3 regions of the Marinobacter sp. 1-3A genome follow, and region 1 is predicted to be linked to each of the others. Evidence: predicted binding sites of a transcription regulator. Region 1 holds the regulator's gene; each other region holds the start of a gene.
What was found. Region 1 encodes sigma-54, which starts transcription at its own class of promoters, with help from an activator protein. Its sites were predicted from a motif close to ANTGGCATNNANNTTGCTNT; they were not measured.

Region 1 (7,450 bases):
GCAACTACACTTCTTACGATGAGAGCGGCCAGCGCAAGATTGTATTTACAAGCCCGCGGATAGAGCAATTCGAAGAAGGCAACCTGGCTGCAATGGAGTCGCCCAGCGCTGAACTGTTTGGCGCTACCGGAGAAGGCCCGTGGATTTTGAATGCCGAGAATGGCACCCTGCGCCAGAACGATGACCTGCTCAACCTTGCGGGAAACGTTCGGGTGGTGCGAACAATAGGCGACCGGGAGGCAACACTGAACACCGAAAGCCTTACGCTGGATAACAAGCAGGGCATGGTTTATACCGATGACCCGGTAACAATCACCGACACCCTTGGCACAACTCGGGCAAAGGGCATGAAAGCGTGGATCAACGAACGCATTCTGGAACTGAATTCCCAGGTGGAAGGACGCTATGAAACCGTTAAATAATTCTGTGCGCAGGCTTCTTGCCACCGTTCTCGCGGCAGGCCTTATGAATTCAGCGACAGCCTTTGACCTTGACTCCGACCAGCCCATTACCGTGAGCGCCGACAGCGCTCGCCTGGACGATGGCAAAGGCATTGCCATCTACACAGGTGCGGTTGAACTGGCCCAAGGTAAAACCCGCTTGTCCGCTGAACGTGTGGTTCTCTATCGCAGCGCCGACGGCCTTAACCGCATCGAGGCCAGCGGCTCTCCTGCCCGCTATCAGCAGCCCGTTACCAGCGGTGAGGGCGAAACCGATGCCAAAGCAAAAAACATTACCTGGTCTGCCACTGACAAACAGCTCACCTTTGAACGTGAAGCGGTGATTGAGCAGAATGGCAACGTATTTCGCGGCGATATCATTCATTACGACACTGAACAACGAGTGGTTACGGCGGAAGGCGGCGAGGATACCGGAGCCGGCCCCGGACGGGTAGAGATGGTTATCCAGCCCCGAGGCAACAGCACAGACTCCACCCAATAACAGCTGACTACAGTAAACAGGAATCCGATGGCAGTCCTCAGAGCGAGTAACCTGGCAAAAAGCTATAAGCAAAAGAAAGTCGTCATCGATGTGTCGCTTGAAATTCGCAGCGGTGAAATCGTTGGCCTTCTGGGGCCAAACGGAGCTGGCAAAACCACCTGTTTTTACATGATAGTCGGGCTGGTGAACGCAGATAATGGCCGTATCACCATCGATAGCCAGGACATCACCTCCCTACCCATGCATGGTCGGGCGCGCAAAGGCATTGGTTACCTGCCTCAGGAGGCTTCCGTGTTCCGCAAACTATCAGTGCGCGACAATATCATGGCAATTCTGGAAACCCGCAAGAACCTGAGCCGAGCCGAGCGTCTGGATAAAGTTGAGCAACTGCTGGAAGAGTTCCATATCACCCACATCCGTGACAGCGTGGGCATGGCTCTTTCTGGAGGGGAAAGGCGCCGGGTGGAGATTGCCCGCGCCCTGGCCATGGAGCCCGCCTTCATTCTTCTGGACGAGCCCTTTGCCGGAGTAGACCCCATTTCTGTCAGCGATATCAAACAGATTATCCGCCATCTCCGGGACAAGGGCATTGGTGTGCTGATCACCGACCACAACGTGCGGGAAACTCTGGATATCTGCGAGAACGCTTACATCGTATCTGGCGGGCACATTATTGCTTCTGGAAATGCCGAAACCATCCTGGCCAACCAGCAAGTAAAAGAGGTTTATCTTGGCAACGAATTCCGACTCTAAGCCATGTTTTCGGTATGACGGCATGCCCGCTCGATTGTTTTGCTGACCCGGAGCAAGTAAACTCGGCAGAGAACTTGCTAGGATAACTTTTAATGGCGGCAAGTGGCCGACACATAAAGAATTTTTAGCCGTAGCAAGAAATTCAGAGCGGGTATAAGTGACGGATCCTGAGCGATGGTTATGAAAGCCTCATTACAATTAAAGCTGGGTCAAAGCCTGACCATGACGCCCCAGCTGCAACAGGCGATCAGGCTTCTACAGCTATCAACCCTCGACCTCCAGCAGGAAATCCAGCAAGCGCTGGAATCCAATCCACTGCTGGAATCCCAGGATGATGACGATCAGATCGACACATCCACTGCGGATAACGAGCAGGACAAGGACAACACCTCAAACGACACCAGTTCAGAGACAGCCCCCGATTCATCCAGTTCTGACTGGGATGAAAGCGAGAACGGCCCCGACTGGCAAACCGAAAATGAAATACCCGACACGATTCCTGACGACCTGCCCGTAGATACCGCGTGGGACGACATCTATCAGTCCGCCCCTGCTCCGGCAGCGCGCAACGAAGACGAAAGCGACCACGATTTCGAGACCCGCAATTCCCCTAGTGAAACCCTTCGGGACCATCTTGAGTGGCAATTGAACCTCACTCCCTTTGGCGAGCGGGATCAGGCCATTGCTCACGCTCTTATGGACGCCGTAGACGAGCAGGGCTACCTCACAAGCCCTTTGGAAGAGATCTACAGCGGCCTGACGAACGATACGGATGACGACCCCCTGGAGATGGACGAAGTCGAAGCAGTGCTGCGCCGGCTGCAGTTCTTCGATCCTCCCGGGGTGTTTGCGCGAGATCTCCAGGATTGCCTGCTGATTCAACTCAACCAATTGCCACCAGAGACACCCTGGCTTGCCCAGGCAAAGCTGGTAATCACACATTATATAAACCTGCTGGGCAACCGTGATTACGCCCAGCTGCTTCGCCGCAGCCGCCTTAAGGAAGACCAGTTGCGCGATGTGCTGGCACTTATTACCAGCCTCAACCCGCGCCCCGGTGACATCATTGATCGCACAGAGCCGGACTACGTGATTCCCGATGTTATCGTGCGCAAACACAATGACCGCTGGCGTGTTGAGCTAAATCCGGAAATTGCGCCGCGCATACGCGTGAATGCCAGCTATGCTTCATTAATAAAACGTGCGGATAGCAGCGCAGACAACACCTATCTGCGCGACCAGCTTCAGGAGGCAAAATGGTTCATCAAGAGCCTCCAAAGCCGCAACGAAACACTGCTGAAGGTAGCAACCCGGATTGTTGAATATCAGCAGGGTTTTCTGGATCACGGTGAAGAAGCGATGAAACCGCTGATCCTGTCGGATATTGCCCAGCTTGTGGAAATGCACGAATCGACCATTTCCCGTGTGACTACGCAGAAATACATGCATACACCGAGGGGCGTTTTCGAGCTGAAATATTTTTTCTCCAGCCACGTCAGTACCGATGAGGGCGGAGAATGCTCATCAACAGCCATTCGGGCAATGATCAAAAAGCTCATTGCTGCAGAAACACCGAAAAAGCCGTTGAGTGATAACAAAATTGCAGCCATGCTGGGAGAAGAAGGAATCAAAGTGGCGCGACGCACTGTTGCAAAATACCGCGAAGCCATGAACATTCCGCCCTCAAATGAACGCAAGCGACTGGTTTAAATCCGGCGCAGCAAATGGTTTTCGCTGGTGCAGCCATGCGCCAGCACTCAGACCGGCTCCCTGAGCCGGAAAGGATGACAACAGGAGACGTCTATGCAACTCAACATTTCAGGCCGTCACGTAGAGCTGACACCCGCTCTGAAAGACTATGTAGCCGAGAAGTTTGAACGACTCGAGCGGCACTTCGACCACATCAGTAACTGCCAGGTAACATTGGAAGTAGATAAGGTTCGGCAGATTGCAGATGCGACGCTCCACGTGGTTGGTGGTGAGATTCACGCAAAGGCGGAAAATGAGGATATGTACGCAGCCATCGACGGACTCGTCGACAAGCTTGATCGTCAGATCCTCAAGCATAAAGAAAAGACTGTAGACAGGATGCAGGGACACACCGCCCGCTAGGCGAGTGTTTTCAGGCATGTCATCTAATCAAGCTGCGACGCGAACTACGCGTCGCAGCTTTTTTCACGGAAGCGCGGTCGATTCATGAGCGACACAACTCTGACAATAGACAACATCCTTGTGCCGGAGCTGACTCTGTGCAATGTTCCCGCATCAAGTAAAAAGCGGGTTCTGGAGACCATTGCCGAGCAGATTCGGGAACACAACGATTCGGTCAACGAAAGTCAGATCTTCAATAATCTGATTGCCCGGGAGCGGCTTGGCAGCACTGGAATTGGCCAGGGGATAGCCATTCCCCATTGTCGCCTCGAAGGCCTTGAGCAGGTTATCGGCGTGCTGATGACTCTGGAAGAAGCTGTCGAATTCGACGCTATAGACAACCAGCCAGTGGACCTTCTGTTCGCACTTATTGTGCCCAAAGAAGCCACCAGCGAGCATCTTGAGCTGCTTAGCCAGCTCGCTGAAAAATTTAACGAGCGCTCATTCTGCGACGCTCTCCGACAGTGTGAAGATGCACAAACACTGTTCCAACGCATGACCGCCACAAGCGGCTGACATCCATTCGGGCAACAGGTTATTTCACTATGAAACTGATCATTGTCAGTGGCCGGTCAGGTTCCGGCAAGAGTACCGCTCTGCACGTACTGGAAGACCTGGGATACTACTGCATTGATAACCTGCCAATCGGGTTGCTGTTCCCCCTGACACGGGAAGCCGCAAACCAGCCAGCACCGGGGCGGCTGGATAAAATGGCCGTCAGCATTGATGCCCGAAACCTCTCTAGCGAGCTGGCCAATTTCGAAGAGATTCATCGCAAGCTCCGGCGAGATGATATTCAGGTTGAGGTTATCTACCTGGATGCCGATGAGCAGTCTCTCCTGCAACGGTTTCACGCCACCCGGCGCAAGCACCCCCTGAGCGACGACAAAACCTCCCTTAGAGAGGCTATCAGCAACGAAAAAGAGCTGCTTGAGCCACTTTCAAAACTCGCGGATTTGCACATCAACACCAAAGGGCTGTCGATGTATGAGCTACGGGACATGGTGAAGCAACGGGTTGCCGGCCGCAAAGACCAGGAACTCGCGCTACTTTTCCAGTCTTTCGGATTCAAGCACGGTGTGCCGCTGGACTCTGATTATGTATTCGATGTGCGCTGCCTGCCCAATCCCTACTGGGACCATAGTTTGCGCAAGTTTACCGGACTTGATCAGCCTGTTATCGAATTTCTCGAGGCTGAGCCTGACAGCAGCAAGATGGTAAACGATTTGATCGGGTTTCTGGAAAGCTGGATTCCATCTTTTGCGGACAGTAACCGCAGCTACATGACCATTTCTATTGGTTGCACCGGCGGCCAGCACCGCTCAGTGTATATCTGCGAACAGCTGGGGAGGCACTTCCGCAAATCCTGCAGCAATGTGCAGGTACGCCATGCCGAACTGCCTCACCTGCAGGCCCGGAAAGAGATCTGACCTGCTGTGATACGCCACCCCATTGTCATCATCAACAAGCTTGGACTTCATGCCCGCGCCACTGCCAAGCTGGTGGCCACGGCTTCGCAGTTCGACAGCTCCGTGAGAATCTGCGGCAAAGGGCGCGAAGTGGATGCCAAAAACATCATGCATGTAATGATGCTCGCTGCCAGCAAAGGCACAGAGGTTGAACTGGTGGCCGACGGCCCGGATGAAGAAAAAGCTATAGAAGCCCTCTCAGAATTGATCAATGACTATTTTGGCGAAGGCGAGTAAGCCACTCTTAATTGCCTCAACTGCCCATTTTTCCTGGCGTATCCCTGTAACTCTTTCTCACGTGCTGCGGCTAACTCCGTTATAATGCAGGCGTTTTCTGACTGCAGGTGATTCATGTCCGATATTCTGGAAAAAAGCCAAGCCCGCCAACGCCTCCGCTCACTGAGCGAAGCGCTGGACAGTGGTGCGCTGAAACAGGTTGCCCGTATTCTCAATGGTGGCCTTAGCCCCAGTGATATCGCGCACTTGCTTGAATCATCACCACCACGCCAGCGTGCCTTGCTCTGGAACCTGGTAGACAAACAGCTCGAAGGCGATGTTCTCCAGTACCTTAACGAGGACATACGCGCAGAGTATCTGAGCCGACTGAACGCCCAGGAACTGGCCGATATTATTGAGGACTTCGAGTCCGACGATCTCGCCGACCTTCTGCAACAACTGCCAGACAAGGTGATCCAGGAAGTTCTGGACACCATGGACGAGCAGGATCGCCAACGGGTTGAGGAAGTCCTGTCCTACCCGGAAGACACCGCCGGCGGCCTGATGAACACGGACACCATTACCGTGCGTCCTGATATCAGCATTGATGTGGTATTGCGTTATCTGCGTCGGCACCGGGCGCTGCCCCCGATGACCGACAGCCTGATTGTAGTGAGCCGGCGCGATGAATTTATCGGGATGCTGCCAATAACCAAGATGCTTGTTTCAAACCAGGCGGCAACTGTTCGGGAGGTTATGGATACAGATATAGAGCCGATTCCCGTCGCGCTCTCAGATACCAAGGTGGCCACCCTGTTTGAACGTTACGACCTTATTTCTGCGCCGGTTGTAAACCAGGAAGGCCATCTACTGGGCCGGATCACCATCGATGACGTGGTAGATGTTATCCGTGAGGATGCAGATCATTCACTGATGAGTATGGCCGGTCTGGATGATGATGAAGACACCTTTGCTCCGGTCTGGAAAACCACACGGCGCAGGGCGATCTGGCTGGGCGTTAACCTGATCACGGCTTTCATCGCTTCTGGCGTTATTGGCCTGTTCGAAGACACCATCGAGAAGGTGGTTGCCCTGGCTGTGCTCATGCCCATAGTAGCCAGCATGGGCGGAATCGCTGGTAGCCAGACCCTCACCCTGGTTATCCGGGGCATGGCAGTCGGGCAGATCAGCGGGACCAATGTGGGCTGGTTGCTGAACCGGGAGTTTCTTTCCGGTATTCTCAACGGCATACTTTGGGCCGGCGTGGTAGCCGCCGCAGCAACCGCCTGGTTTCAGGATTTGTTAATAGGCGCCATTATTGCTGCTGCTCTGATTATTAACCTGGTTGCCGCCGCGCTGGTGGGTACCGTATTACCGCTGTTCCTGAAATCCCGTGACATCGACCCGGCACTGGCAGGCAGCGTTATACTGACAACCGTCACAGATGTGGTCGGTTTCATGTCATTTCTTGGCCTGGCGACTATTTTTTACGCGTGAACCGAAAAACCTGGATGAAAACATGATCGACGACCACGAAGACGAGGCTCCGCAATACTCGGGCCCAAGCAAGTCCCAACTCAAGCGGGAAATGCATGCGCTTCAGGGCATTGGCAAGCGCATGCTGGACCTGAGCAACGAACAGCTTGATACGCTAACCATTAGCGACACTCTGAGACGTGCCATTGAAGAGTCTCGCAGAATCAAGCAAAACGAAGCCAAGCGCCGCCACCTGCAGTATATTGGCAAGATTATCCGGCAGGAAGATGACCCGGAAGCAGTTGAGCGAGCTATTGATGCGTTCGATTCGGGAAGTGAAGAGCATACTCGTCGCCACCACCTGGCTGAGCGCTGGCGCGACCGGATGATTGCCGAGGGCGACTCGGTTGCCGGAGAATTCTTCAACTACTGTCCTGGTGCCG
Region 2 (7,450 bases), on a different contig from region 1:
CGGGTTGCAGACAGCGCCACCGCTGCAGAGCAAGATACGGAAACTGGCCGCGGCGTTGTTTCCGATACCGTTGAAACCATCAACCGTCTTGCGACCGAGATTTCTGGCGCTGTAGATGTGATCAACCGGGTGAGTGAAGACAGCAACAACATCAGTCAGGTTTTGGTTGAAATCAAAGCCATCGCTGAGCAGACCAACCTTTTAGCCTTGAACGCTGCCATTGAAGCAGCCCGTGCGGGTGAGCAGGGGCGTGGGTTTGCGGTGGTTGCAGATGAGGTGCGCTCGCTGTCCCAGCGCACTCATAAGTCGACCGAAGAAATTGAAGGCATGATTTCACGACTTCAGAGTGGCGTAAAAGATGCCGTAGCGGCCATGACCAATAGCCGTGACGTTACTCAGACAACCGTTCAGAAGTCGGCAGAGGTTACTGAGGCGTTGAGCAGAATTGCCAAGGGTATTTCGGTGATTGTGGACATGAGCCACCAGATTGCCCAGGCCGCTGAAGAGCAGTCTGCAGTTTCCAAAGATGTGAATGCTAGCGTTGCTCACATTGGCGAGTTGGGTGCATCGACTGCCGCGAACGCTGAAGAGACTCTGGCTTCTTCCCAGGAAATGTCTGATTTGACGGCTTCTTTGCAGAGGCTTGTTGAGGCGTTTAAGGTTTAGTTTTTAAGACGGCCAGGTGTGGCGCAAAGGCTCCGGAAACACGCTGTTAATACGTCCGTGTACGCTTGGCTCCGCCATCCCTGGCTCCGCACAGTTTCCGGAGCCTTTGCGCCACACCTTGCCTGATTATGGTGAGTGCAATGTTACGCCCAGCGTGAGCGCTACATTCCCGACTTCTTTTGATCCCACAGAATCTCTTCAGCGCCTTCCCGGCGCGCTAACACCCTTGAAGCTACGAATAACAGGTCTGATAAACGGTTCAGGTACTGGCGTCCCAGAGGGTTGATTGAATCCTCATGGCTGAGGGCTACCACTACACGCTCCGCACGGCGGCAAACGGCGCGGGCCAAGTGGCACTGAGCTGCAGCCGGGCTTCCGCCTGGCAGGATGAAGTTCTTCAGAGGCGGCAAGGGCTCGTTCATTTCATCCAGCAGATTTTCCAGCCAGCTAATATGATCTTCAGTAATCGCCTTGCTTCCGGGAATCGCAAACTCACCACCCAAATCAAACAGGTGATGCTGAATGCGGCGCATGGATTCCAGCATGTCATCATCACTGTCCAGGGTTTCGATCAACAGGCCGATATGGCAGTTCAACTCATCGGCCATGCCCATTGCCTCAACACGCTGAGCGTTTTTGGCAATACGATTACCATCGGCCAGGCCGGTGGTGCCATCGTCACCTGTGCGGGTGTAAATCTTGGAAAGGCGGTTGCCCATGATGTTGCTCCTGGTAGTTTAAGCTGATTGGTTAAAAGCCTTATAGACCTTGTACTCGTTCGGTCAGCATTTGGTTTACCGGCGTGGCAATGCTATGGCACCTTCCGCATTGCACTAGATAGCCGTTGATATAGTCAATCTCTGTTTTACGACCCGCTAAAACATCCGCGCGCATGGAAGACGTATTGCTGGCGGTGTTTCTCGCCACAGTTTCTATACGCTCCCGAAGAACCTCCGGCGCAATGGCTTCTGAGGTCTCAGCTTCCAACAAAACAGATATCTCCGAGCAAAGCTCATCAATGTTCTGCTGATAAAGAGGTGAGTTCAGAATGTCTCCGTTAGGGCAGTCGAGCAGGGCTGTAAACGGATTTATCCCGGCATTCACTACCAGCTTCTGCCAAAGCCGCTGCAGAATGTTCTCCTCAGCATGAACCCGCAAGCCGGTTTCAGCTAGTTGCTGAACAACACTCGCGGTGTGGTCAGCGGCACTAGCCGTAAGCGCGCCCACCCAGGTATCTCCTGCTCCGGCGTGAACCAGTACTTCAGGGGAAGGGCGGTTCGCGCCTTCGGTAGTGCTGGCAGCCAAAATCAGCCGCTCCGGCCACCGTTCAGCAACTGCTTGCTGACTGCCTAAACCGTTTTGAAATAAGACGATGGGTATGCCTGCTGGAATGTGAGGTAGCCAGGCTTTCAAAGCCGCAAGCGTATCACCAGCTTTAGTTGTTACCAGCATCAGCCTCAATACTTCAGTTGACTGAAGCCAAGGCAGACTAACCTGGATGCGGGCATCACCAGAGTTTGGCGAAGCCGTCAGGCGGGCCTCCCCGAAACCTTGTGGAGCCAGGGATGGCGGAACAGAGCGTACAAGGACGTATTCACAGCGTGTTTCGGGGAGGCCCGCCTGACGGCTGAAGCTCCCCCCAAGCCCAAATTCATGCTCAGACAAATCATTAGAGAGTCGAGGCAAGAAACCACAAAGAGCAGAAGGCAAAAGGGCGGCCCAAAGCCGCCCCAAAGAACCCGCTCCAAGAATGGCGATCACCCCGCCATCCCCGGAACGCTTACCCGCAGACACCATGCCTACATGGCCTCAATATCTGCGCGCTGCTGCTGCAACCGGCCCAGATTACCCTGAACCTCAGCCAGCTTCTCCTGCTCCTTGGCAACCACTTCCGCAGGTGCCTTCGCAGTAAACTTCTCATTATTCAGCTTACCCTCAAGGCGTCCAATCTCCTTCTGCAAACGCTCCAGCTCCTTATCCAGCCGCTTCAGCTCCGCATCCTTATCGATCAGCCCAGCCATAGGCACCAACACTTCCATATCGCCAACCAACTTAGTGGCACTCATGGGTGCTTTATCGCCTTCAAACCATTCCAGGCTTTCCAGCTTGGCCAGAGAACTCAGGAACTGACGGTTTTCATTCATCCGGCGCTGACCTTCTGCACTGTTGCCACGGAACAGCACCGGAATTTTCTTCGCTGGGGAAATGTTCATCTCGCCGCGAATATTGCGCACCGCCACAATCACGCCCTTCAGCCATTCAATGTCTTCAACAGCCTTGGCATCGTGCTTGCTGGCGTCCACCTGCGGGAATGGCTGCAACATGATACTGTCACCGGATTTTCCAGCCAGCGGTGCAATGCGCTGCCAGATTTCTTCCGTGATAAACGGCATGATCGGGTGCGCCAGACGCAGAACGGTTTCCAGCACGCGAACCAGGGTGCGGCGTGTGCCGCGCTTCGCCTCAACACTGCCGGTGTCGTCGCTCAGGCAAGGCTTGGAAAGCTCCAGGTACCAGTCGCAGTATTCGTTCCAGATGAACTCATACAAGGCATGGGACGCCAGATCGAAACGGTATTGATCCAGATGGCGGGTCACGTCCTGCTCGCACTGCTGCAGGGCGCTGATAATCCAGCGATCCGCCAGAGACAGTTCTACCGGCTCACCATTCACGCCGCAGTCTTCGCCTTCCACGTTCATCAACACGTAACGGGCAGCGTTCCACAGCTTGTTGCAGAAGTTACGGTAACCTTCCAGGCGCTTCATATCCCAGTTGATATCGCGGCCGGTAGTGGCCATGGCTGCCAGAGTGAAGCGCAGGGCATCGGTGCCGTGGGCAGAAATACCTTCCGGGAATTCCTTTTCGGTCTGCTTGGCAATTTTCTTTGCCAGCTTGGGCTGCATCATGTTGCCCGTGCGCTTCTCGAGTAGCGTGGCAAGATCGATGCCGTCGATCATGTCCAGAGGGTCAATCACGTTGCCCTTGGATTTGGACATCTTGTCGCCGTGTTCATCGCGGATCAGGCCGGTTACATAAACAGTTTTGAAGGGGACTTGCGGGGTGCCGTCTTCATTCTTCATGAAGTGCATGGTCATCATGATCATCCGGGCAACCCAGAAGAAGATGATGTCAAAACCTGTCACCAATACATCGGTAGGGTGGAAGGTTTTCAGGCGCTCGGTAATTTCCGGCCAGCCCAGGGTGCCGAAGGTCCACAGGGCGGAGCTGAACCAGGTATCCAGAACGTCATCGTCCTGCTTCAGCTCGAAATCCGCTGCCAGGTTGTGCTTCTGGCGGACTTCTTCTTCGCTGCGGCCTACGTAGATATTGCCTTCGGCGTCGTACCAGGCAGGGATGCGGTGGCCCCACCAAAGCTGGCGGGAAATACACCAGTCCTGAATGTCACGCATCCAGGAGAAGTACATGTTCTCGTACTGCTTGGGCACAAACTGAATGCGACCGTCTTCGACCGCCTCAATGGCAGGCTCGGCCAGTTTTTTCGCATCGGCAAACCACTGATCGGTCAGCATTGGCTCGATAATCAGACCGGATCGGTCGCCACGGGGAACGCTCAGTACGTGGTCTTCCACTTGCTGAACCAGACCGGCGGCTTCCATATCGGCCACGATCTGCTTGCGCGCGTCTTCCCGGGTCAGTCCCGCGTAAGCTGCGGGCAGGCTGGCATCCAGCTCGGTGTTCTCTGTGCCGTCACTATTGAATACTTCGGCTTGCTCACGTATGTCCGCATCCTGAGTCAGCACGTTCATCATCGGCAGGTTGTTACGCTTGCCTACGGCGTAGTCGTTAAAGTCGTGTGCTGGCGTAATCTTCACGCAGCCGGAGCCTTTCTCGGGATCGGCGTGGTGGTCGGCAATCACCGGTATGCGGCGGTTTACTAACGGCAGCATGACAAACTTGCCAATCAGATGCTGATAGCGCTCGTCGTCCGGATGAACGGCTACGGCGGTATCTCCCAGCATGGTTTCCGGGCGGGTAGTGGCGACGACCAGATAGTCTTTGCCATCCTGGGTGGTTGCACCGTCGGCCAGTGGATAGCGAAGGTGCCAGAAAAAGCCTTTTTCTTCCTTGTTCTCAACTTCCAGGTCGGAAATAGCGGTGTGCAGCTTCGGGTCCCAGTTCACCAATCGTTTGCCGCGGTATACCAGGCCGTCTTCGTACAGGCGAATAAATACTTCCTGTACAGCTTTGTAAAAGCCGTCGTCCATGGTGAAGCGTTCGGTATCCCAATCAACGGAGTTACCTAACCGGCGCATCTGGCCGGTAATAGTGCCGCCAGATTCTTCCTTCCATTCCCAGATGCGCTTGATGAAGTCTTCCCGGCCAAGGTCGTGGCGGGTTTTGCCCTCTTCCGCCGCCAGCTTGCGTTCAACCACCATTTGCGTGGCGATACCTGCGTGGTCACTGCCCACTTGCCACAGGGTGTTGTGGCCCTGCATGCGCTTGTAGCGAGTGAGGGTGTCCATGATGGTGTGCTGGAAGGCATGGCCCATGTGCAGGCTGCCGGTCACATTGGGTGGCGGAATCGCAATGCTGTATGCCTGACCTTCGCCGCTGGGGCGGAAGTAACCTTTGGATTCCCAGTTTTCGTACCACTGGCGCTCAATGTTTTCTGGCTGGTAGGTTTTTTCCATGGGTTTTTCTGGCGACCGTTTAATTGATTCACAAGGGGAAATTGAAACGCTGGATTATACATGGTCGCTTGCCTTCGAGCCATGGAGCTCGGCTTTGGCAGGCGTGTCCCACCTCCGAGCCTGCGAAATCGACATGTAGTCGTGGAAGATGTTCGATATTTTTCTCTATAATCGCCGGCTTTGCTGCGTGGGTGCGCTGCAATAAAACTCAGTCATAGCTGGCTCAGGTCTTGCGCTGTGCACTCGCCGGTCACTCTGTAAGCATCTTAACGAGGGAATACCATGGATTTGGTTTACAAGAACGAGAAGCCGTTGCTCAGGATAGCGGTCGTGTTTTCAGCGGTTATCTGGCTTGCGTTGTTTGTCGGGACGTTCGGGATTTTGTTGTTGTACTTGCTTTTGGGTTATGTGTTTTTTCTGTTTGCGCATTCGGCATTTATCTCCCACCTGAAAGGCTCGGGTGTGCGCATAAGTAAGGATCAGTATCCGGATCTATATGAACGGCTGGTTCGTTGTTCTGAAAAAGTTGGCGTCACAGAGTTGCCTGAGGCATACCTGCTTCGTACCGATTTTTTTAATGCGCTGGCCACCAAATTTCTCGGTCGTCATTTCGTGGTGCTGTTTACCGATGTCATTGACGCCCTGGAAGACCAGCCGGGCGCAGTCGATTTCTATATTGGCCATGAACTTGGCCACATACACCGCAAGCATCTTTCCTGGCGCGCGTTTGTCATGCCGGGCTCGCTGTTGCCGGTGGTTGGGCCGGCTCTGCGCCGCGCAGAGGAATACACCTGTGATCGCTACGGCGTTGCCTGTTGCCAGTCTTCAGAGGATATCAAGTCCGCCATAGCAGCCATTGCTGCAGGGGATACCCGTTGGAAGACCATCAATGTGGATGCATACCTCAGTCAGATTCAGGCAACCAGTGGGTTCTGGATGTCGTTCAACGAACTGACCGGCGACTATCCGTGGCTGACCAAACGCATGGCGACCGCCTTGGCACTGGCACAGGGCAGGGAGGTAAAGCATCCTCGTCGCAGCCTTGGGGCCTGGGTGTTATCGATGTTTGTGCCCCGGGTGGGTGGTGGTGCGGGCGGAGCTGCATCCCTGCTGGTGACTGTCGCGATCATCGGTGTGCTGGCTGCGCTGGCAATTCCTGCTTACCAGCAGTATGTCGAAAGGGCACGTTATTCGGCTGCATACTCCATGGCTCAGGAGGTACAGGCTCGAGTCACTTCCTACGCCACTGAGAACCAGGCTTGGCCGGTAACCATGCAAGAACTGGGGTACCCGGAGTTAATCCTGGAAAATGACGTGCAGAACTATTCAATTGATGTATATGACGACGGCATGATCGGGGTCGAAATGGGCGTGGATGATTCCGGCGAGTCCAAATATATCGTGCTTGAACCTGCCGTCGATGAGGGCGAGATCAGTTGGACCTGTTACGGCCAGAATGTGAACGAAAAGCATTTGCCGGCGAGCTGTCGTTAATCACGTCGCATTCGCACTCTGGAAGCTCTAATTCAGCGCTGCCCGGCAGTGTATGATCACGATCGCGATCGTTGATCATACACTTGGGCCTCGATACCTAAAGCGCGCAACTGCCTGAAATGTGATCGAGCCTGGTTGAGAACGACAGGGTCGTTATGGGCCACCAGGGCGAGGCGTTTGAATTGGTCCGCGTTTGCCGGAAGGGTCTGGGAGAGGATGATTACGGTATCCCAGTCCTCTGCAATTGGCGGGCACAATAGTATTCCAACAGGATCAGTACAGGGTGTGGCAGCATCGGGTATGACGCTGTGCGGGATGAACGCATCCGGGCTGAAGTTCCAGATTAGTTCGTCCAGTTCATCAGCTTGCTGCTGGGAGTCGCACACGATGCACACCCGGTCGCCCTGCTGCCAGGCTTTGCTTACAAGCTTGGTGGCGTGCAGGTTACGGGCGGCGGGAGTGTCCTGGAGGAGAATGTGAAACCAGTAACGCTGGTTTTTATCCTCCAGAGCAGACGCAGTCCGAGAGTTGCCGGCAGCAGGGCTGCCGGCTTGTGAGAGCGAATTACTTTCCATTATTTTCCAGCGTGGGACATCAGGTAGTCGACCAGCAGGGGAACCGGGCGGCCAGAGGAACCC
Region 3 (7,450 bases), on a different contig from region 1:
TAGTGACTGAAGGTTGAGGTAAGAATACCCGTACCTGAGGTCATGGTCAGAAAGCTGTTACGGAAGCCGATAAGCCCGCGGGCAGGAATCGTGTACTCAAGGCGCATACGGCCCTTGCCGTCCGGTACCATGTTGGTGAGATCGCCCTTGCGCAGCCCCATTTGCTCCATCAAGGAACCCTGGTGCTGCTCTTCGATATCAACAATAACGTTCTCGTACGGCTCCTGCTTTTCGCCATCCACTTCCTTGATAACCACTTCCGGGCGACCTACGGCCAGCTCAAAGTTTTCGCGACGCATGTTTTCAATCAGAACCGACAGGTGCAGCTCACCGCGCCCGGATACCTTGAACTTGTCTGCCGAGTCACCTTCTTCTACGCGCAAGGCAACGTTGTGCAGCAATTCCTTCTCAAGGCGGTCCTTGATGTTCCGGCTGGTCACAAACTTGCCTTCCTTACCGCAGAAGGGCGAGTCGTTAACCTGGAATGTCATGGAAACTGTTGGCTCATCCACCGTCAGCGGTGGCAGGGCCTCAACGTTGTTCATGTCGCACAGGGTGTCGGAGATGTACAGTTCATCCAGACCGCTTACGCACACAATGTCGCCCGCCTGCGCTTCAGCCACTTCCACGCGCTGCAAGCCGGAGTGCCCCATAATCTTGAGGATTCGGCCCTGACGCTTTTTACCATCTGCACCAATGGCAACCACGGGTGAGTTGGTTTTGATCTTGCCGCGGGCAATACGGCCGATACCAATCACACCAAGAAAGCTGTTGTAATCGAGCTGGGATATCTGCATCTGGAAGGGACCCTCCAGATCAACAGAAGGCGCGGGCACGTGATCAACGATTGCCTGGAATACGGCATCCATGTTGTCTGCCAGATCCTCATGGTCCAGGCCGGCTACACCGTTCAGCGCACTGGCATAAACAATCGGGAAATCCAGTTGCTCATCGGTTGCACCGAGACTGTCAAACAGATCGAAAACCTGGTCTACAACCCAATCCGGACGCGCGCCCGGGCGGTCAACCTTGTTTACAATCACAATCGGGCGTAGCCCGGCTGCAAAAGCCTTCTGGGTTACGAAACGGGTCTGGGGCATGGGGCCGTCGATGGAATCAACCACCAGCAGCACGCAGTCAACCATGCTCATGACCCGCTCTACTTCGCCACCAAAATCCGCGTGCCCAGGGGTGTCTACAATATTGATATCGTAGCCATTCCACTTAAGTGCGGTATTTTTGGCAAGAATAGTAATGCCCCGCTCTTTTTCCTGGTCGTTGGAGTCCATGACGCGCTCGTTCTCGAGCTCTTTGCGGTCCAGCGTGCCGGACAGACGCAGCAGTTTGTCTACAAGCGTGGTCTTACCATGGTCAACGTGGGCGATAATGGCGATATTACGAAGTTTTTCAATCACAAATTTATTCCTGAGAAATGCACTCAATGATTCAAGAAGGCCATTCAGGGTCAACCCCGCACACGCCTACTCAAATCTGTAAAATGAACTCATCCACCGGAGCCTGGCGGCCCGGCGCCTCACATGCAGCATCCGATTTGATAACTCGGCCCCATGCGGAGAAAATGAAGCGGCGCGCAGTATATCGAAAACTTTGCACCGTTAATATGTAGAAGAACGCCTATTTCTTAATCAATTTCACGGGGCGATCCTGGCGCACTATCTTGGTGCGCCGCGGTGAGCCCACCCTTAGTGTGCGCACTATTATGGCGCACAATACGCCCGTTAAGCCAATCACGCCATTTGGTCCCGGCTCCGAATGCCGCCCAAAGGCGCCATGGCTGTCGATAAACGAACTGATTCAGAACTACCAGCTAAAACTGGCAAGCACCTTGCTTTATTCCAGCCATCAGGTTTTTTAACCTTCTGCACAGCGCAAATGTGAAGGTAAGAGCCAACAGCTTTTGCTAAGCTGCGCAGACCTGTATACCAGACCGGAAGTCAGCGCCACAGAACCATCCGGAACACCGATCACGAATACGCCCGCGGTGCGGGATTACTTACGGAGCATGCACATGTCCAAGACAGTTGATTTGATCAAAGAGCACGAAGTGAAATGGGTTGATATGCGTTTCACGGACAGCCGCGGTAAAGAGCAGCATGTCACCATACCTGCAACCGAAGTCAATGAAGACTTCTTTGCTGATGGAAAGATGTTTGACGGCTCCTCCATTGCCGGCTGGAAAGGCATCAACGAATCCGACATGATTCTGATGCCAGATGACAGCAGCTCCGTTCTTGACCCCTTCACAGAAGAAAGCACCGTCAACATTACCTGCGACATCGTTGAGCCGTCTACCATGCAAGGCTACGAGCGCGACCCCCGCTCTGTTGCCCGCCGGGCAGAGGAATATCTCAAATCCACAGGTATCGCAGACGGCGCCTTGTTTGGCCCGGAGCCGGAATTTTTCGTGTTTGACTCCGCCAAATGGAAGACCGACATGCAGGGCTCCATGTACTCGCTTCACTCTGAAGAAGCAGCTTGGGTTTCTGGCGACGACTTTAATGGCAACAACATCGGCCACCGCCCGGGCGTGAAAGGCGGTTACTTCCCCGTGCCACCAGTCGACAGCCTGCACGATCTGCGGGGAGCAATGTGCGCGGCCATGGAGTCCATGGGCCTGGTTATTGAGGTGCATCACCACGAGGTGGGCACAGCCGGCCAGTGTGAAATCGGCGTAGGCCCCAACACCCTGACCAAAAAAGCTGACGAAGTTCAGATTCTTAAATACTGCGTGCACAACGTAGCCCACGCCTACGGCAAAACGGCTACATTTATGCCCAAGCCAGTTGTCGGCGATAACGGCTCCGGCATGCACGTTCACATGAGCTTGAACAAAGACGGCAAAAACCTGTTTGCAGGCGATAGCTATGCTGGCCTGAGTGAAATGGCACTGTTCTACGTTGGCGGTATCATCAAGCATGCCAGGGCCCTGAACGCGTTCACCAACCCGGCCACAAACAGCTATAAGCGACTGGTTCCGCACTACGAAGCACCGGTTATGCTGGCCTACTCTGCGCGCAACCGTTCCGCATCCATCCGCATTCCGTATGTTACCAGCCCGAAAGCCCGCCGCGTGGAAGTTCGCTTCCCTGATCCAGCGGCCAACCCATACCTGGCGTTTGCTGCGCTGATGATGGCCGGTCTTGATGGCATCCAGAACAAAATCCACCCTGGCGATGCCATGGACAAGGACCTTTACGACCTGCCAAAAGAAGAAGCGCTGAGCATCCCCAAGGTTGCTGAAACCCTGCAGGAAGCGCTGGACGCCCTGAAAGAAGACCATGAATTCCTGACCCGCGGCGGCGTGTTTACGGAAGATATGATTCAGGGCTATATCGACCTGAAGCGCGGTGAGGTTGAGCGCATCAACATGACCACTCACCCGGTTGAGTTCGAGCTCTACTATTCTTGCTAAAGCCTTTCCGCAGTTTCTAAACAACTGCACTGGCACTGAATAGCCGTAGCTGAAGCCCCGCTCTCACAAGCGGGGCTTTTTTGTGATCCTCGACACAACACCGCAGCTCTTAACGATATGTAATCATCATCTCCCCATTGCCACATTGAAAAGGCCTGCCTGGCCATTGATAATCAAAACACATACTACTGCAGGCTGCATTTATGAACACAAGGCTTGGAATCACCGTGGGGCTGATGCTCCTGATCGCAGGGCCGGTCACAGCAGAGGTGTACCGCAACGTGGACGCCCAGGGTAACGTCACTTTCTCTGATGAGCCTTCAAAAGGTGCAGAAAAGGTCAAAGTGAAACCCGTCACGACCATCACCCTTCCAAAACCGCAAAATGTTCAGGAAACTGAAAAACTGCGAGAAGATGTGGAGCGGGAAGGCTCAATTTATGAAAGTGTTTCTCTCACTTATCCTGAAAACGAGCAGGCATTCCACTCGGGCAACGGCGATGTGCAGTTCGAAATGAGCAGCTCACCCGCGCTTGCGCCAGGCCATAAATATGAAGTAACCCTGGATGGCCAACCCGTTGGCCAGAGCACATCTGGCTCTGTCACCGTTCGCAACGTGTTTCGCGGCACCCATGAGGCCGGCATTCATATTGTAGACAGAAACGGCGTTCAGATTAAAACCGGCAGCCCTGTACGCTTCACCATCCACCGCCCTTCTGTTCAGAACTGACACAGGCGCACCGTTTTGGTGCGCCCGCCCAGCAATAGTGCAATAATGATGCGGATAGCAGAGGCGTAATACGTCGACCTGTCCGCTCCCCTGTTGTTCTGGCTGCACCTGCTCACAGCCGCGCCCAGCGTCCTTGATGGCAGGTTTACATACTTAACCATCAACTCATCGAAACTGGTTCGGTTTTTGCTGCATTCTGTTATCGCGGCCAGAAAGGGCCCAGGGAGTTACTGACCAAGTGGCACCCAGCCTATCTCGCCTTAGTCAACAGGACGCACCCATGGAATACCTCCCGGCATCTGCAAACCAATTCAAAAACATGCTGGACAGCCTCTCCACAGCCGTTGTTGTGCTGGAGCGCAATCTGACAATACGCTACCTGAACCCTGCTGCCGAAAATCTGTTTGAAACCAGCTTGACTCGCAGTGCAGGCCTTGCATTCAGCGACATATTGCTGGACTCAGACGAGGCCTTCAGAACCCTGCGTAAAGCGGCGGCAAGCAACCAATCGTACACGCGCCGGGAAACCGAATTCCTGATGGCCAGCGGCTCGCTGAGAATGGTGGACTACTCTGTGTCACCCCTGGACCAGTCACCCGCCGCATTGCTGGTAGAAATCCAACCCAGAGATCGCCTGCTTCGAATAAGCCGCGAAGAAGACCTGATCGCTCAACAGGAAACCACCCGCATCCTGGTGCGGGGCATGGCCCACGAGATAAAGAACCCTCTTGGGGGAATTCGCGGCGCCGCACAACTGCTTGACCGGGAACTGGGCAGCGAAGGCCTCCGGGAATATACACGGGTAATCATTGATGAAGCCGATCGCTTGCGCGGCCTCGTTGACCGTATGCTTGGCCCCAACAAGGCTCTGAAACTCGCCCCCGTCAACATCCATGAAATTCTTGAGCGCGTGCGCACTCTGCTGGAAGCCGAAAGCAAAGGCAAAGTTGTGTTCCAGCGAGATTACGACCCCAGCCTGCCAGAGCTTTCCGGCGACAAGGAGCTGTTAATTCAAGCGTTTCTCAACATTGCACGCAATGCGATGGAAGCGGCATTTGAAAGCCCTGCCAAACACTTTGGCACCGATAAAACACCCACCATCACATTTCGCACACGTGCCCTGAGGCAGGTATCCATTGGCCCCAATCGTTACCGTCTTGCGTGCCGTGTAGACATCATCGATAACGGTCCGGGAATAGCCCCTGAGCTGCGCCAGAATATTTTTTATCCGATGATAAGCGGTCGCGCTAACGGCACCGGGCTCGGGCTGTCCATTACCCAAAGCATTATCGGTCAGCACCACGGACTGGTTGAGTGTGAGAGTGAGCCGGGCCAGACAGACTTCATTATCTTCCTGCCTCTGGAGGGCACCATATGAGCCAGAAATCTGCCAAGGTCTGGATCGTCGATGACGATCGCAGTATTCGCTGGGTGCTCGAGCGCGCCCTATTGCAGGCTGGCTTACAGCCTACTGCTTTCGAAAGTGGCGAAACCATCATGAAGCGGCTGTCCCAGGAGCAGCCTGACGCCATCATCAGCGACATCCGCATGCCCGGCGTAGATGGTATAACCCTTCTTTCACGAATCGCAGAAGCGCATCCGGACATACCTGTTATTATCATGACGGCTCATTCCGACCTGGAAAGCGCAGTCACCAGCTATCAGACCGGGGCTTTCGAGTACCTTCCAAAGCCCTTTGACGTAGACGACGCCGTTGCACTGGCATTGCGTGCCGTAGCTCACAGCCATGAAAAGCGGGCAGACTCAGAACCCAAAACAGAAGAACTTAAGCACAGCACAGAAATCATCGGCGAAGCCCCTGCCATGCAGGAGGTTTTTCGGGCCATAGGCCGGCTGTCACACTCCAACATCACTGTTTTGATCAACGGTGAAAGCGGAACAGGTAAAGAACTGGTCGCTCAGGCGCTGCACAATCACAGCCCCAGAGCCCAACTTCCCTTCATTGCCCTGAACATGGCGGCCATTCCCAGAGACCTTATAGAGTCTGAACTCTTTGGCCATGAGAAAGGGGCCTTCACCGGTGCTTCCGCTATACGCCAGGGACGATTCGAGCAAGCTAACGGCGGCACACTGTTTCTTGATGAAATTGGCGACATGCCAGGCGACACCCAAACTCGCCTGCTGAGAGTTCTGGCTGACGGCGAATTCTATCGGGTTGGCGGCACCACGCCCGTCAAGGTTGATGTGCGCATCATCGCTGCTACCCACCAGAATCTGGAGAAGCTCGTTGAGTCCGGGGAATTCCGGGAAGACCTGTTCCACCGCCTGAATGTTATTCGCGTGCACCTGCCAAAGCTGGCCGAGCGCCGCGAAGACATTCCCAGGCTTATGCAACACTTCTTGCTACGGGCTGCCAATGAGCTGAAGGTTGAGCCAAAGATTCTGCGCCCGGAGACCCAGAGTTACCTGACCACCTTGCCATGGCCCGGCAACGTACGTCAGTTAGAGAATGTCTGCCGATGGTTGACGGTTATGGCCAGTGGCCGCGAGGTGCATATTAATGACCTGCCTCCCGAACTTCGTCACCAGAGCGAGCAGCCTATAGCTGGTGCCACTTGGCAGGAGGGGCTGAAGAATTGGGCGCACCAGGAACTCAGGCGCGGAGAAACCGCCATACTCGAATCCGCCATGCCAGAATTTGAAAAAATCATGATTGAGACAGCTCTTGAATATACCGGAGGGAAACGCCGCGATGCTTCTGTTCTTCTGGGCTGGGGGCGAAACACACTGACTCGGAAAATCAACGAATTGGGCATGGATCGCACAGAGGAAGAATAAGCTCTTAACATCCCTGCATCTAAAGACTTCATTGCCATGACAAAAGCGCACAACAAGATCTTCCTGATCGTTTCGCTGATCATACTTGTGAGCGAGGCGGTCTTTGTCATCATCAACTATTTCAGTGACAAACATACACTGCAAGCAGCCCTCTCGCAGGAAGGTCAGCAGTCGCAAAAAACCTTTCAGGTTGCGCTGGCAACGACATGGATGAGTTAAGACACCTGGTTGTGGATGTAAACCGCGATGGGCAACCCCGCCAAGGGTTTGAACTTGGTCGAATATATGCCGGGCTGCGGGGTGTTGTACCCATCTTCAGTTTCAGCGACCCCGAAAAGCAAGTTGGCGCACTGGAGGTGGGCACGTCGTTCAGTACGCTCATTGACTCGATAAGCACGGCCATTGGTTCCGATGTGGCAATCCTGATCCGCGACGAACGCGTGGATGATGCCGTCTGGCAGGCGACGCAGTGCTTGCAGATCTGGGGCGC

Region 2: the regulator sigma-54 is predicted to act here: its motif matches at 5,536-5,555, upstream of FE848_RS14125 (pilin).
Region 3: the regulator sigma-54 is predicted to act here: its motif matches at 1,834-1,853, upstream of glnA (glutamate--ammonia ligase).

The regions. Positions count from the first base shown of each region.
Region 1 covers NZ_VCGZ01000005.1:30,082-37,531, forward strand. The annotation lists gene lptC (LPS export ABC transporter periplasmic protein LptC) at 1-422, shown strand, start outside; gene lptA (lipopolysaccharide transport periplasmic protein LptA) at 406-942, shown strand; gene lptB (LPS export ABC transporter ATP-binding protein) at 970-1,695, shown strand; gene FE848_RS09225 (RNA polymerase factor sigma-54) at 1,870-3,405, shown strand; gene hpf (ribosome hibernation promoting factor) at 3,499-3,807, shown strand; gene ptsN (PTS IIA-like nitrogen regulatory protein PtsN) at 3,892-4,362, shown strand; gene rapZ (RNase adapter RapZ) at 4,392-5,276, shown strand; gene FE848_RS09245 (HPr family phosphocarrier protein) at 5,283-5,552, shown strand; gene mgtE (magnesium transporter) at 5,667-7,028, shown strand; gene yjgA (ribosome biogenesis factor YjgA) at 7,054-7,450, shown strand, end outside.
Region 2 covers NZ_VCGZ01000009.1:67,178-74,627, forward strand. The annotation lists gene FE848_RS18905 (methyl-accepting chemotaxis protein) at 1-666, shown strand, start outside; gene FE848_RS14110 (cob(I)yrinic acid a,c-diamide adenosyltransferase) at 828-1,385, opposite strand; gene FE848_RS14115 (ketopantoate reductase family protein) at 1,426-2,463, opposite strand; gene FE848_RS14120 (valine--tRNA ligase) at 2,466-5,318, opposite strand; gene FE848_RS14125 (pilin) at 5,601-6,812, shown strand; gene FE848_RS14130 (DNA polymerase III subunit chi) at 6,869-7,387, opposite strand; gene FE848_RS14135 (leucyl aminopeptidase) at 7,387-7,450, opposite strand, start outside.
Region 3 covers NZ_VCGZ01000011.1:132,119-139,568, forward strand. The annotation lists gene typA (translational GTPase TypA) at 1-1,415, opposite strand, end outside; gene glnA (glutamate--ammonia ligase) at 2,030-3,433, shown strand; gene FE848_RS16205 (DUF4124 domain-containing protein) at 3,637-4,161, shown strand; gene glnL (nitrogen regulation protein NR(II)) at 4,442-5,539, shown strand; gene glnG (nitrogen regulation protein NR(I)) at 5,536-6,960, shown strand; gene FE848_RS16220 (hypothetical protein) at 6,997-7,179, shown strand; gene FE848_RS16225 (cache domain-containing protein) at 7,167-7,450, shown strand, end outside.